2 linked regions of the Thiohalobacter thiocyanaticus genome follow. The main gene of each other region encodes a partner of the protein of the gene in region 2 in a complex. Links are inferred from orthologs where the notes say so. Each region holds a gene or a part of one and is shown on either strand. Other genes may lie near its edges.

Region 1 (5,182 bases), 2.0 Mb from region 2 along the record:
CACTGAATCTGACTTCTTTCGCTGACATATTGCTAATCCTCTCCTGAAAATTCTGTTATGCGGCGGCCCGGGCTCAGCCCTCGATGACGGCCATCACGTCTTCTTCACGCATGACCAGCAGATCCTGGTCCTCAACCTTGACCTCGGTGCCGGAGTACTTGCCGAACAGGACCTTGTCGCCGACCTTGATGTCCAGCGGACGCAGTTCGCCGTTCTCCAGGATCTTGCCGTTACCGACGGCAACCACCTCACCGCGGATGGGCTTTTCGGTTGCCGAGTCCGGGATCACGATCCCACCGGCCGTGGTGCGTTCTTCTTCCATACGCTTGATGATCACGCGATCATGCAACGGACGAATATTCATCTGGCACTCTCCTTAAAAACCAAAGATGGTCATTGGGTTGTGAGTGTTAGCACTCGTTTGTAGTGAGTGCTAATAATAGCGGCGGCGATTGGAGTTTCAAGGGGGATGCGATTAAATTTATTTTCTCATGGAAAAACAGGTTTAATCTCAGGCGGGGAAACCGGCCCGAATGGGGCATATTCCGACCGCGCCATCCCCGCGCAGGCGGGGATGACAGGAACAGAGCGTAGGTCGGGTTAGCGCAGCGTAACCCGACATGCCGCGGTGGATGTCGGGTTACGCCTTCCAGGCTAACCCGACCTACGGTACTGCTGGATTCCCGCCTGAGCGGGAATGACGGATTTAATGCCGCATCGCAGGGTGGGTGAAGGCGCATTGCGCCGCAGCCCATCGTGGACCGACAGCGGTGCGCTGGGTTGCGCTGCGCTCCACCCATCCTACATTGACTTATAATATACTGTTTTATTTATCATTTTCACGCGTATATTCGCCTTCCAGCGTCACCGGCCCCTTGGGCTGGCCGCCGGCGGGGCCGGCGCCCGGCGGCGGTCCGCCGCCCAGCTGACGGGCGATCCAGGCCCGGATCAGGGCCTGGCGCAGGGGCGGGATCAGGCCGAGAAAGCCCAGGGCGTCGGTGAAAAAGCCCGGGGTCAGCAGCAGGACGCCGCTGATGACCAGCACCACCCCTTCCAGCATCTCCACCGCCGGCAGTTCGCCGCGGGCCATGGACAGCTGCAGCCGCTGCAGGGTGGAAAAGCCCTGGAAGCGCAGCAGCAGGGCCCCCAGCACGGCGGTGAATACGACCATGAAAACCGTGGGGACGGCGCCGATCCAGCCCCCGACCTTGATCAGGAAATAGATCTCGACCAGGGGGACGCTGAGAAACAGCAGGAGCAGTACGGCGAAGGGATTCATCCCCGGAACCATAACGGATGGCCCCGGGGGCGGCAACATCAGTATCCGCCGCTTCCGGCATCCCCCCCACCTTCCGGCATCCCCCACCTTCCGTCATCCCCCCCACCTTCCGTCATCCCCCCCACCTTCCGTCATCCCCCCACCTTCCGTCATCCCGGCGCAGGCCGGGATCCAGAACCCGCCGCGGTCAGTGGATCCCGGCCGGAGCCTGTGCCGGTGCAGGCCGGTACCGGGATGACGTCTGAGGGGAAATGAAATATCCCCCCAGCCTCAACCGTCTCTGCCCTCAAGGGTTTCCCTCAATCACCGACTTGGTTATCTTCCCGCCCATGAAGGACAAATACTGCATCGTGCTGGTTACCGCACCGGAAGCCGACGCCCGCACCATCGCCCGTGCCCTGGTGGCCCAGGATCTGGCGGCCTGCGTGAACATCGTGGCGAATCTCACTTCGGTCTACCGCTGGCAGGGCGAGGTGGAGGAGGACACCGAGCAGCTGCTGGTGATCAAGACCCGCCGCGATGTCCTGGAGGCCCTGAAGGCGGCCGTGCTGGAAGCCCATCCCTATGAACTTCCGGAAATTATCGCAGTCCCAATTGTGGATGGCCTGAGCGGCTACCTGGACTGGATCGACGAGAGCGTACTGCTTCAATGACACCCATATCCCTGACTTCCCCGTCATGCCGGCGCAGGCCGGCATCCATGCATCTGACCCCGCTGGGTTCCGGTCTGCGCCGGAACGACGGGAAAGAGGCCACGGCCAGGGGTTTCCCGGCACTGCGCTTCCTCGGCCTGCTGTTGTCCCTGTTGCTGCTGCCGCTGCAGTCCCACGCCCTCTGGGGCGATGACGAACTGCTGTCCGCCGACGAGGCCTTCGCCATCAGCGCCGAAATGGCCGGTCCGGACCGGGTGCGCGTGACCTGGGACATCGCCGACGACTTCTACATGTACCGCCAGCGGGTGCAGCTGCACTCCGATACCGCGGGGGTGACGGTCGGCACGCCGGAATTTCCTGCCGGCAAGATGAAGCAGGACGAGACCTTCGGCGAGGTGGAGGTCTACTTCGACAAACTCAGCATCACCGCGCCGGTGGAGCGCACCGCCGGTGCCCCGGCCGAGTTCGTGCTGCGCGCCGTCTCCCAGGGCTGCATGGAATCGCGCGGCATCTGCTACACCCCGCACACCCAGAAGCTCACCCTGGCCCTGCCCGCCGCGGCGGCCGCCAGCGGCGACGCCGCCCCGCCGACCGGCGAACAGAGCTTCGGCGGCGGCGGCTTCGGCATGGAGAGCGATCTGCTCGACGTCGACGACGCCTTCCAGCTGGAGACCGCCGTCATCGACGGCAATACCCTGGAGGCACGCTGGGAGATCGCCCCCGGCTACTATCTCTATCGCGACAAGTTCAGCTTTCAGCTGCTTGAGGGCGAAGGCGTGGCGCTGGGCACGGCCGACTTCCCCGCCGGCGAGATGAAGGACGACGAGACCTTCGGCCGGGTCGAGGTCTATCACGACGGCGTCACCGCCACCCTGCCGCTGCAGCGCACCGCGACCGACCCGACCGCCATCCGCCTGTCCATCGGCTACCAGGGCTGCGCCGAGGGCCGCATCTGCTACACCCCGCAGACCCGCGAGGTCAGCCTGGAACTGCCGCAGGCCGCCGCCACCGTCGCCGAGCTGAGTGTCGATGACAGCGCAGCCGCCGCCCCCCCGGTCACCGAACAGGACCGCATCGCCCAGAGCCTGGCCAGCGGCAACACACCGCTGGTGATCCTGACCTTCTTCGGCTTCGGCCTGCTGCTGGCCTTCACCCCCTGCGTGTTCCCGATGATCCCGATCCTGTCCTCGATCATCGTCGGCCAGGGCGAAGACATCACCACCCGGCGCGCCTTCACCCTGTCGCTGGTCTATGTGCTGGCCATGGCCCTGACCTACACCGTGGCCGGCGTGATCGCGGGCCTGTCCGGCGAGAACCTGCAGGCGGCCTTCCAGAACCCCTGGATCCTGGGCAGCTTCGCCACCGTGTTCGTGCTGCTGTCGCTGTCCATGTTCGGTTTCTACGATCTGCAGATACCGGCCTCCTGGCAGAGCAAGCTCAGCGAGATCAGCAACAAGCAGCAGGGCGGCACCCTCACCGGCGTGGCCATTATGGGCTTCCTGTCCGCGCTGATCGTCGGCCCCTGCGTGGCCGCGCCGCTGGCCGGCGCGCTGATCTACATCGGTCAGACCGGCGACCCCTACCTGGGCGGGGCGGCCCTGTTCGCCCTGAGCATGGGCATGGGCGCGCCGCTGCTGGCCATCGGCACCGGCGCGGGCAAGGTGCTGCCGCGCGCCGGCGACTGGATGAACGCCATCAAGGCCACCTTCGGCGTGCTGCTGCTGGCCGTGGCCATCTGGATGCTGGAGCGCATCATCCCCACCGCCGCCGCCATGCTGCTGTGGGCCGCCCTGCTCATCATCAGCGCCATCTACATGGGCGCCATGGACCGGCTGGACGTGGACGCCAGTGGCTGGCAGAAGCTGTTCAAGGGCATGGGGGTGGTGCTGCTGGCCTGGGGCGTGATCCTGCTCATCGGCGTGGCCGCCGGCGCCCGCGACACCCTGCAGCCGCTGCGCGGGCTGGCACTCGCCGGCGGCGGCACCACCGCCCAGGCCCAGGCGCAGGGCATCGAGTTCAAGACCATCAAGAGTCTGGATGACCTGCAACGCGAGGTCGCCGCCGCCTCGACTCAGGGCAGGAGCGTGCTGCTGGATTTCTATGCCGACTGGTGCACCGACTGTCACCGCATGGAGAAGAACACCTTCAGCGACCCGCAGGTGCAGCAGGCCCTGGCCAACACCGTGACGCTGAAGGCCGACGTCACCGCCAACGATGACATCGACAAGGCCCTGCTCAAGCATTTCCGCATCCCCGGCCCGCCCAGCCTGATCCTCTACGATGCCAGCGGCGAGGAACTGCGGCGCTATCGCATCATGGGCTACATGGGGCCTGAGGAGTTCGCCGCGCATGTGAATGCGGCGTTTGGGGGGTGAGTGAGGAGTGACCCCTTCATTCTCTCGCCGTTAATTATCCCGTCATCCCCACGCAGGCGGGGATCCAGACTCAGCCATCCCCATGGATTCCCACCTGCACGGGAATGACGGAATAGTGGGCTTCGCGGACAGCATCACAACAGATCTGAATACAGATCCCGCCACTGCGGATTCATTTTTTCAATCGCCCGCAGTTTCCAGGCACGCCTCCACTTCTTTATCGCCTTTTCCCGGCAAATTGCCGAATCCATGTTTCCATGCCACTCATACCATACGAGCATGGTGACACCGTATTTTCGTGTAAACCCTTCAACCGCATGAGTTCTGTGCTCCCAGACACGCTTCACGATATCTGAGGTTACACCTGTGTAAAGGGTTCCATTTCTTTTACTGGCGAGGATATAAACGCACGGCTGCCTTTTCATTACCCAACCTCCATGTCGGATAACAAACGGTTCTAGTGTCTGTGATTGCAGTGGTCTCTGGATCCCGGCCTGCGCCGGGATGACGGAAGAGGGAGGCCGCCCTCACGCCTCACGCCTCACGCCTCACGCCTCACGCCTCACGCCTCACGCCTCACGCCTCACGCCTCACGCCTCACGCCTCACGCCTCACGCCTCACGACTTCAGATTATATTTCTTCAACAGGTCATACATGGTCGGCCGGCTCACACCGAGCAGTTCGGCGGCCTGGGAGATCTTGCCGCCGCAGTGGTTCATGGCGCGCAGGATGGCCTGCTTCTCGGCCTGTTCGCGGATCTCGCGCAGGTCGAAGCTCTGATCGTCGTTGGCGTGGTCGCCGCCGAGCTCGAGGTCGCGGGCGGTGATCTGCTTGCCCTCGGCCATGATCACGGCGCGCTTGACGCGGTTTTCCA
Region 2 (4,297 bases):
AGCAGGGCGACTGGATGGCCCGGCTGAGTGCACTGGCCGATGATCCGGCCACGCCGGAAGCCCTGCGCCGGGCCGCCGACTGCCTGCCGCGCTGGGACGAACGGGTCGGACGGCTGCCGGTGCATGACCTGCTGGACCGGGTCTTCTTCGAGGGGGACGTGCTGGCGCGCTACGCCGCGGCCACGCCGGCGGCGCTGCGGCCGCAGGTACTGGCCAACCTGCAGCGATTCCTGGAACTGGCGCTGGAAATCGACAGCGGCCGCTACCCCAGCCTGCCGCGCTTCCTGCAGCAGCTGAGCCGCCTGCGCGAACGCAGCGACGAGGCCCCGGACGACGCCCCGCCGGCGGCGGGCGACCGGGTGCGGATGCTCACCATCCACGGCGCCAAGGGCCTGGAGGCACCGGTGGTACTGCTGCTGGATGCCGCCGCGGCGGAACGCGACCGCAGCGCCTGGCAGGCGCTGGTGGACTGGCCGGCAAGCGACGCGCGCCCCCGCTATTTCCTGCTCAACCCGGGCCAGGCGCGGCGCGACCGCATCAGCCGCGACTGGCAGGCGGCCCAGCAGCAGGCCGAGGCGCGCGAGGACGCCAACCTGCTGTACGTGGCCCTGACCCGGGCGCGGCAGCTGCTGATCGTCTCCGGCACCGCCCCGGCCCGGGGCAGCGGCAGCGGCTGGCACGACCTGATCCGCACCGGGCTGGCACCGGAGACGCAAGCCCTCGACACGCCGCTGGTGCTGGAGACCGGCGTGGCGCCGGCTGCGGCGGCGAATGTTGCAACGCCGGCAGCGGCCGAAGCACCGGCCCCGGATCCGCGCCTGGCCCGACCGCTGGAATTTGCCCTGCCGCGCGACCGGCTGGCGCCGAGCCGCCGCAACGAGACCATCGCCGACAGCGAGGGTTTCGATGCCGACGGCCGCCTGCGCGGCCAGGCGGTGCACCTGTTGCTGGAGTGGCTGAGCGCGCCGGCCCCGATCAGCGCAGGGGTCGCCCTGCAGCGGCTGGCCGCCTGGGCGGGCCGGGATGCCATGCAGGACGACCTGCAGGCCTGGCTGGCCGAGGCCCGCGCCCTGCTCGCCCACCCCGGACTGGCCGACCTGTTCGACCCGGCCCGCTATGAAATGGCCTGGAAGGAGGTGCCGCTGCAGTACCTGGACGACGGCGTCCTGGTGGAGGGCATCGTCGATCGGCTGGTGCGCCGGGCCGACCGGCTGCTGCTCATCGATTACAAGACCCATCGGCTGGGCACCGCGCCGGCCGCGCAGCATGCCGCGTCCTTCCAGGGCCAGATGCGTTACTATGCCGCCGGCGCGCGGCGCCTGTGGCCGCAACTGCCCATTGAATGCGGTATCCTCTACACCCATTCGCGCGAGTTGGTGCTGCTGGATATCGATTGATACCTGCATATCCTGCGAACCTCGTAGGTCGGGTTAGCCCGAAGGGCGTAACCCGACGTTCACGGCGCAGCATCTCTGTCGGGTTACGCTTCGCCAACCCGACCTACATGCATCCATGCAATGATTCAGTAAGAGTATTGAAGGAGCCCCCATGAGCGACCATCCGAACGTAGTGGATGTCACCCTCGACACCTTCGAACAGGTCGTCATCGAAAACTCCCGCCGGGTCCCGGTGCTGGTCGATTTCTGGGCCGAGTGGTGCGGCCCTTGCCAGATGCAGCTACCGGTGCTGCTGCAGCTGGCCGAGGAATACGCCGGCCGCTTCCTGCTGGCCAAGGTCGACACCGAGGCCGAGCGCGGACTGGCCGAGTATTTCCAGATCCGCAGCATCCCCACCATGAAGCTGTTCCGCGACGGCCAGGTGGTCGAGGAGATCCTCGGCGCCCAGCCCGAGTCCGCCCTGCGCGCACTGCTGGACCGCTACCTGCCGCGCCCCTCCGACGCGGTGCGCGAGCAGGCGCTGGCCAGGGCCGAGGCCGGCCAGGGCGAGGAGGCCCTGGGCATGCTGCAGATCGCCGCCGCCGACGACCCCGACAACAGCCGCATCCAGCTCGACATCGCCCGCATCGCCATGCGCATCGGCCGGCTGGAGGAGGCGCGCAAGGCCCTGGCCAGCCTGCCGCTGGCAATCCAGGAAGAAGACGAAACCAAGCGTCTGTTCGCGCAGCTGGAACTGGCACGGGCGGCGGAGGATGCGCCGGATACCTCAGCGCTCGAACAGCAGGTCGCCGACGACGGCGCCAACCTGCAGGCGCGCGAACAGCTGGCCGCCCGCCACGCCCTGGCCGGCGACTACGAGGCCGCCATGCAGCAATACCTGGAGATCCTCAAGCGGGACAAGAACTACAACGAGGGCATCGCCCGGCGCGGTCTGATCGACATCTTCGAGATCCTCGGCAACCAGGGCGAACTGGTCAGCCGCTACCGGCGGCAGATGTCCAATTACCTGTTATGAGATACAAGATTCAGGATACAAGATACAAGTCAAACCCGAATGGCGCTTAGTTAAGCCACATAACACCCGTCATTGCGAGGAACGAAGTGACGTGGCAATCTCCAATCAATTGATTCTGCAGTATGAGATTGCCACGCTGCGCTCGCAATGACAGCCAACCAAGTGCCATTCAAGTCAAACCCCTTTGATCCTTGCACCTTGTCTCTTGCGTCTACATCATCGCAAGGGCTTGCCGTCCAGCGCGGCAGCCAGCTTCTCCGCCGGCACATAGCCGGGGATGATGCTGCCGTCCTCCATGACGATGGCGGGAGTGCCGCGCAGGCCGAAACCACGCACCAGTTCCATGTGTGCGTCGACCGGGTTGTCGCAGTGCGCGGTCGCCACGGGCCTGTCGTTCTTGGCGTCGGTCAGGGCCTGCTGACGGTCATCGGCGCACCAGACCGAGATGGCCTTGCGCCAGGACGGCGTGCCGGGACCACTGCGGGGGAAGAACAGGTAGCGCACCGTGATGCCGCGCGCGTTGAGCTCATCGACCTCCTGGTGCAGTTTGCGACAGTAGCCGCAGTCGATGTCGGTGAACACGGTCACGGTGTGCTCGGGCTTGTCGGCGGCGAAGATCACCATCCGCTCCTCGCCGATGCGCTGCAGTTCGGCCTGGATCAGTTCGCCCCGGCGCTGTTCGGTCACGTTCTCGCCGGTCTCGGTATTGAGAAAGGCGCCCTGCAACAGGAAGCGACCATCGGCGCTGACATAGAAGATCTGCGCCCCATAGGCGACCTCGTACAGGCCCGCGATCGGCCCCTCCCTGACCGCGTCCGGACTGCGCCCGGGCTGGAAGTCCTCCAGCGCCTGGCTGACCTTCTCCGGCAGTTCCAGCGCCAGTGCGGGTACGCTGACAAGACTCGCCAGCAGGGCCGTGAGTCCGGCCACAATTCGTTTCAAATCAGACATAAATCACAATCTCTGCAATGGTCGGGAAAGGCGTCTGCCCAGTGGGTTCGCCAGTATAGACGCCGGATGGGACGGAAAGTTTACACATTTCAACCGCACACCGCGATCAGCCGCGCGGGTGATGCTCGCCATGCAACTGCTGCAGCCGGGCCCGGGCCACGTGGGTGTAGATCTGGGTGGTGGACAGGTCGCTGTGGCCCAGCAGCAGCTGCACCACGCGCAGGTCGGCACCGTGATTGAGCAGATGGGTGGCGAAGGCGTGGCGCAGGGTGTGGGGCGAGATGGGACTGCGGATGCCGGCCGCAAGGGCATAACGCTTGATCCGGTGCCAGCAGGCCTGGCGGGTCAGGGGCGCACCACCGCGGCCGGGAAACAGGTAATCGCTGACCCGGCCGCGCAGCAGTGCCGGCCGCGACTGCCCGAGATAACGCTCGACCCAGCCGGCGGCCTCCTCGCCCAGCGGCACCAGCCGTTCCTTGTTGCCCTTGCCGGTGACCCGCACCACCCCCTGGCGCAGGTTGAGTTGCGGCAGCGTGAGCGCAATCAGTTCGCTCACCCGCAGGCCGCAGGCATAGACCAGTTCCAGCAGGGTGCGGTCGCGCAGCCCCAGGGCAGTGCGGGTGTCCGGTGCATCCAGCAGGGCCTCCACCTCGGCCTCGGTCAGCGCCTTGGGCAGGGGCCGGCCCAGCTTGGGCGAGTCGATGCGCGCAGTGGGATCGTCCCGGCGCCGACCCTCGCGCACCTGGAAGCGGTAGAAGCGGCGCAGGCTGGACAGGCCGCGAGCGGCGCTGCGCGCCTTGGCATTGCCGGCGCGGTGGGCCAGGTAGGCCAGCAGGTCGGCCTGGCCGGCCTGCCGCAGGCTGCAGCCGCGTCCGGCCAGCCAGCGGGCAAACTGGCTCAGGTCGCTGCGGTAGGCGGCAAGGGTATGCTCGCT

Evidence for each region.
Region 1: the proteins of CFK21_RS11940 (region 2) and CFK21_RS02920 are in contact, whole or in part, in a crystal structure (PDB 1JZD), measured with the Escherichia coli proteins. The link is inferred for Thiohalobacter thiocyanaticus from one-to-one orthologs.

What each region holds. Positions count from the first base shown.
Region 1 is NZ_AP018052.1:624,762-629,943, reverse strand. The notes cover bases 1,638-4,643. They hold CFK21_RS02920 (protein-disulfide reductase DsbD), read left to right. Parts: upstream 1,638-1,979; coding sequence 1,980-4,307; downstream 4,308-4,643. Other genes in these bases: CFK21_RS02915 (GIY-YIG nuclease family protein), read right to left, coding at 4,442-4,643; cutA (divalent-cation tolerance protein CutA), read left to right, coding at 1,638-1,932. In the rest of the region: groL (chaperonin GroEL), read right to left, coding at 1-28; co-chaperone GroES, read right to left, coding at 74-364; CFK21_RS02930 (FxsA family protein), read right to left, coding at 827-1,279; more of cutA, read left to right, coding at 1,609-1,637; more of CFK21_RS02915, read right to left, coding at 4,644-4,732; prsR (PEP-CTERM-box response regulator transcription factor), read right to left, coding at 4,926-5,182. UniProt on the Escherichia coli protein: Required to facilitate the formation of correct disulfide bonds in some periplasmic proteins and for the assembly of the periplasmic c-type cytochromes.
Region 2 is NZ_AP018052.1:2,587,049-2,591,345, forward strand. Bases 1,497-4,297 are described here. They hold CFK21_RS11940 (DsbC family protein), read right to left. Parts: upstream 3,364-4,297; coding sequence 2,629-3,363; downstream 1,497-2,628. Other genes in these bases: trxA (thioredoxin), read left to right, coding at 1,549-2,412; xerD (site-specific tyrosine recombinase XerD), read right to left, coding at 3,470-4,297. In the rest of the region: CFK21_RS11930 (UvrD-helicase domain-containing protein), read left to right, coding at 1-1,397. UniProt on the Escherichia coli protein: Acts as a disulfide isomerase, interacting with incorrectly folded proteins to correct non-native disulfide bonds.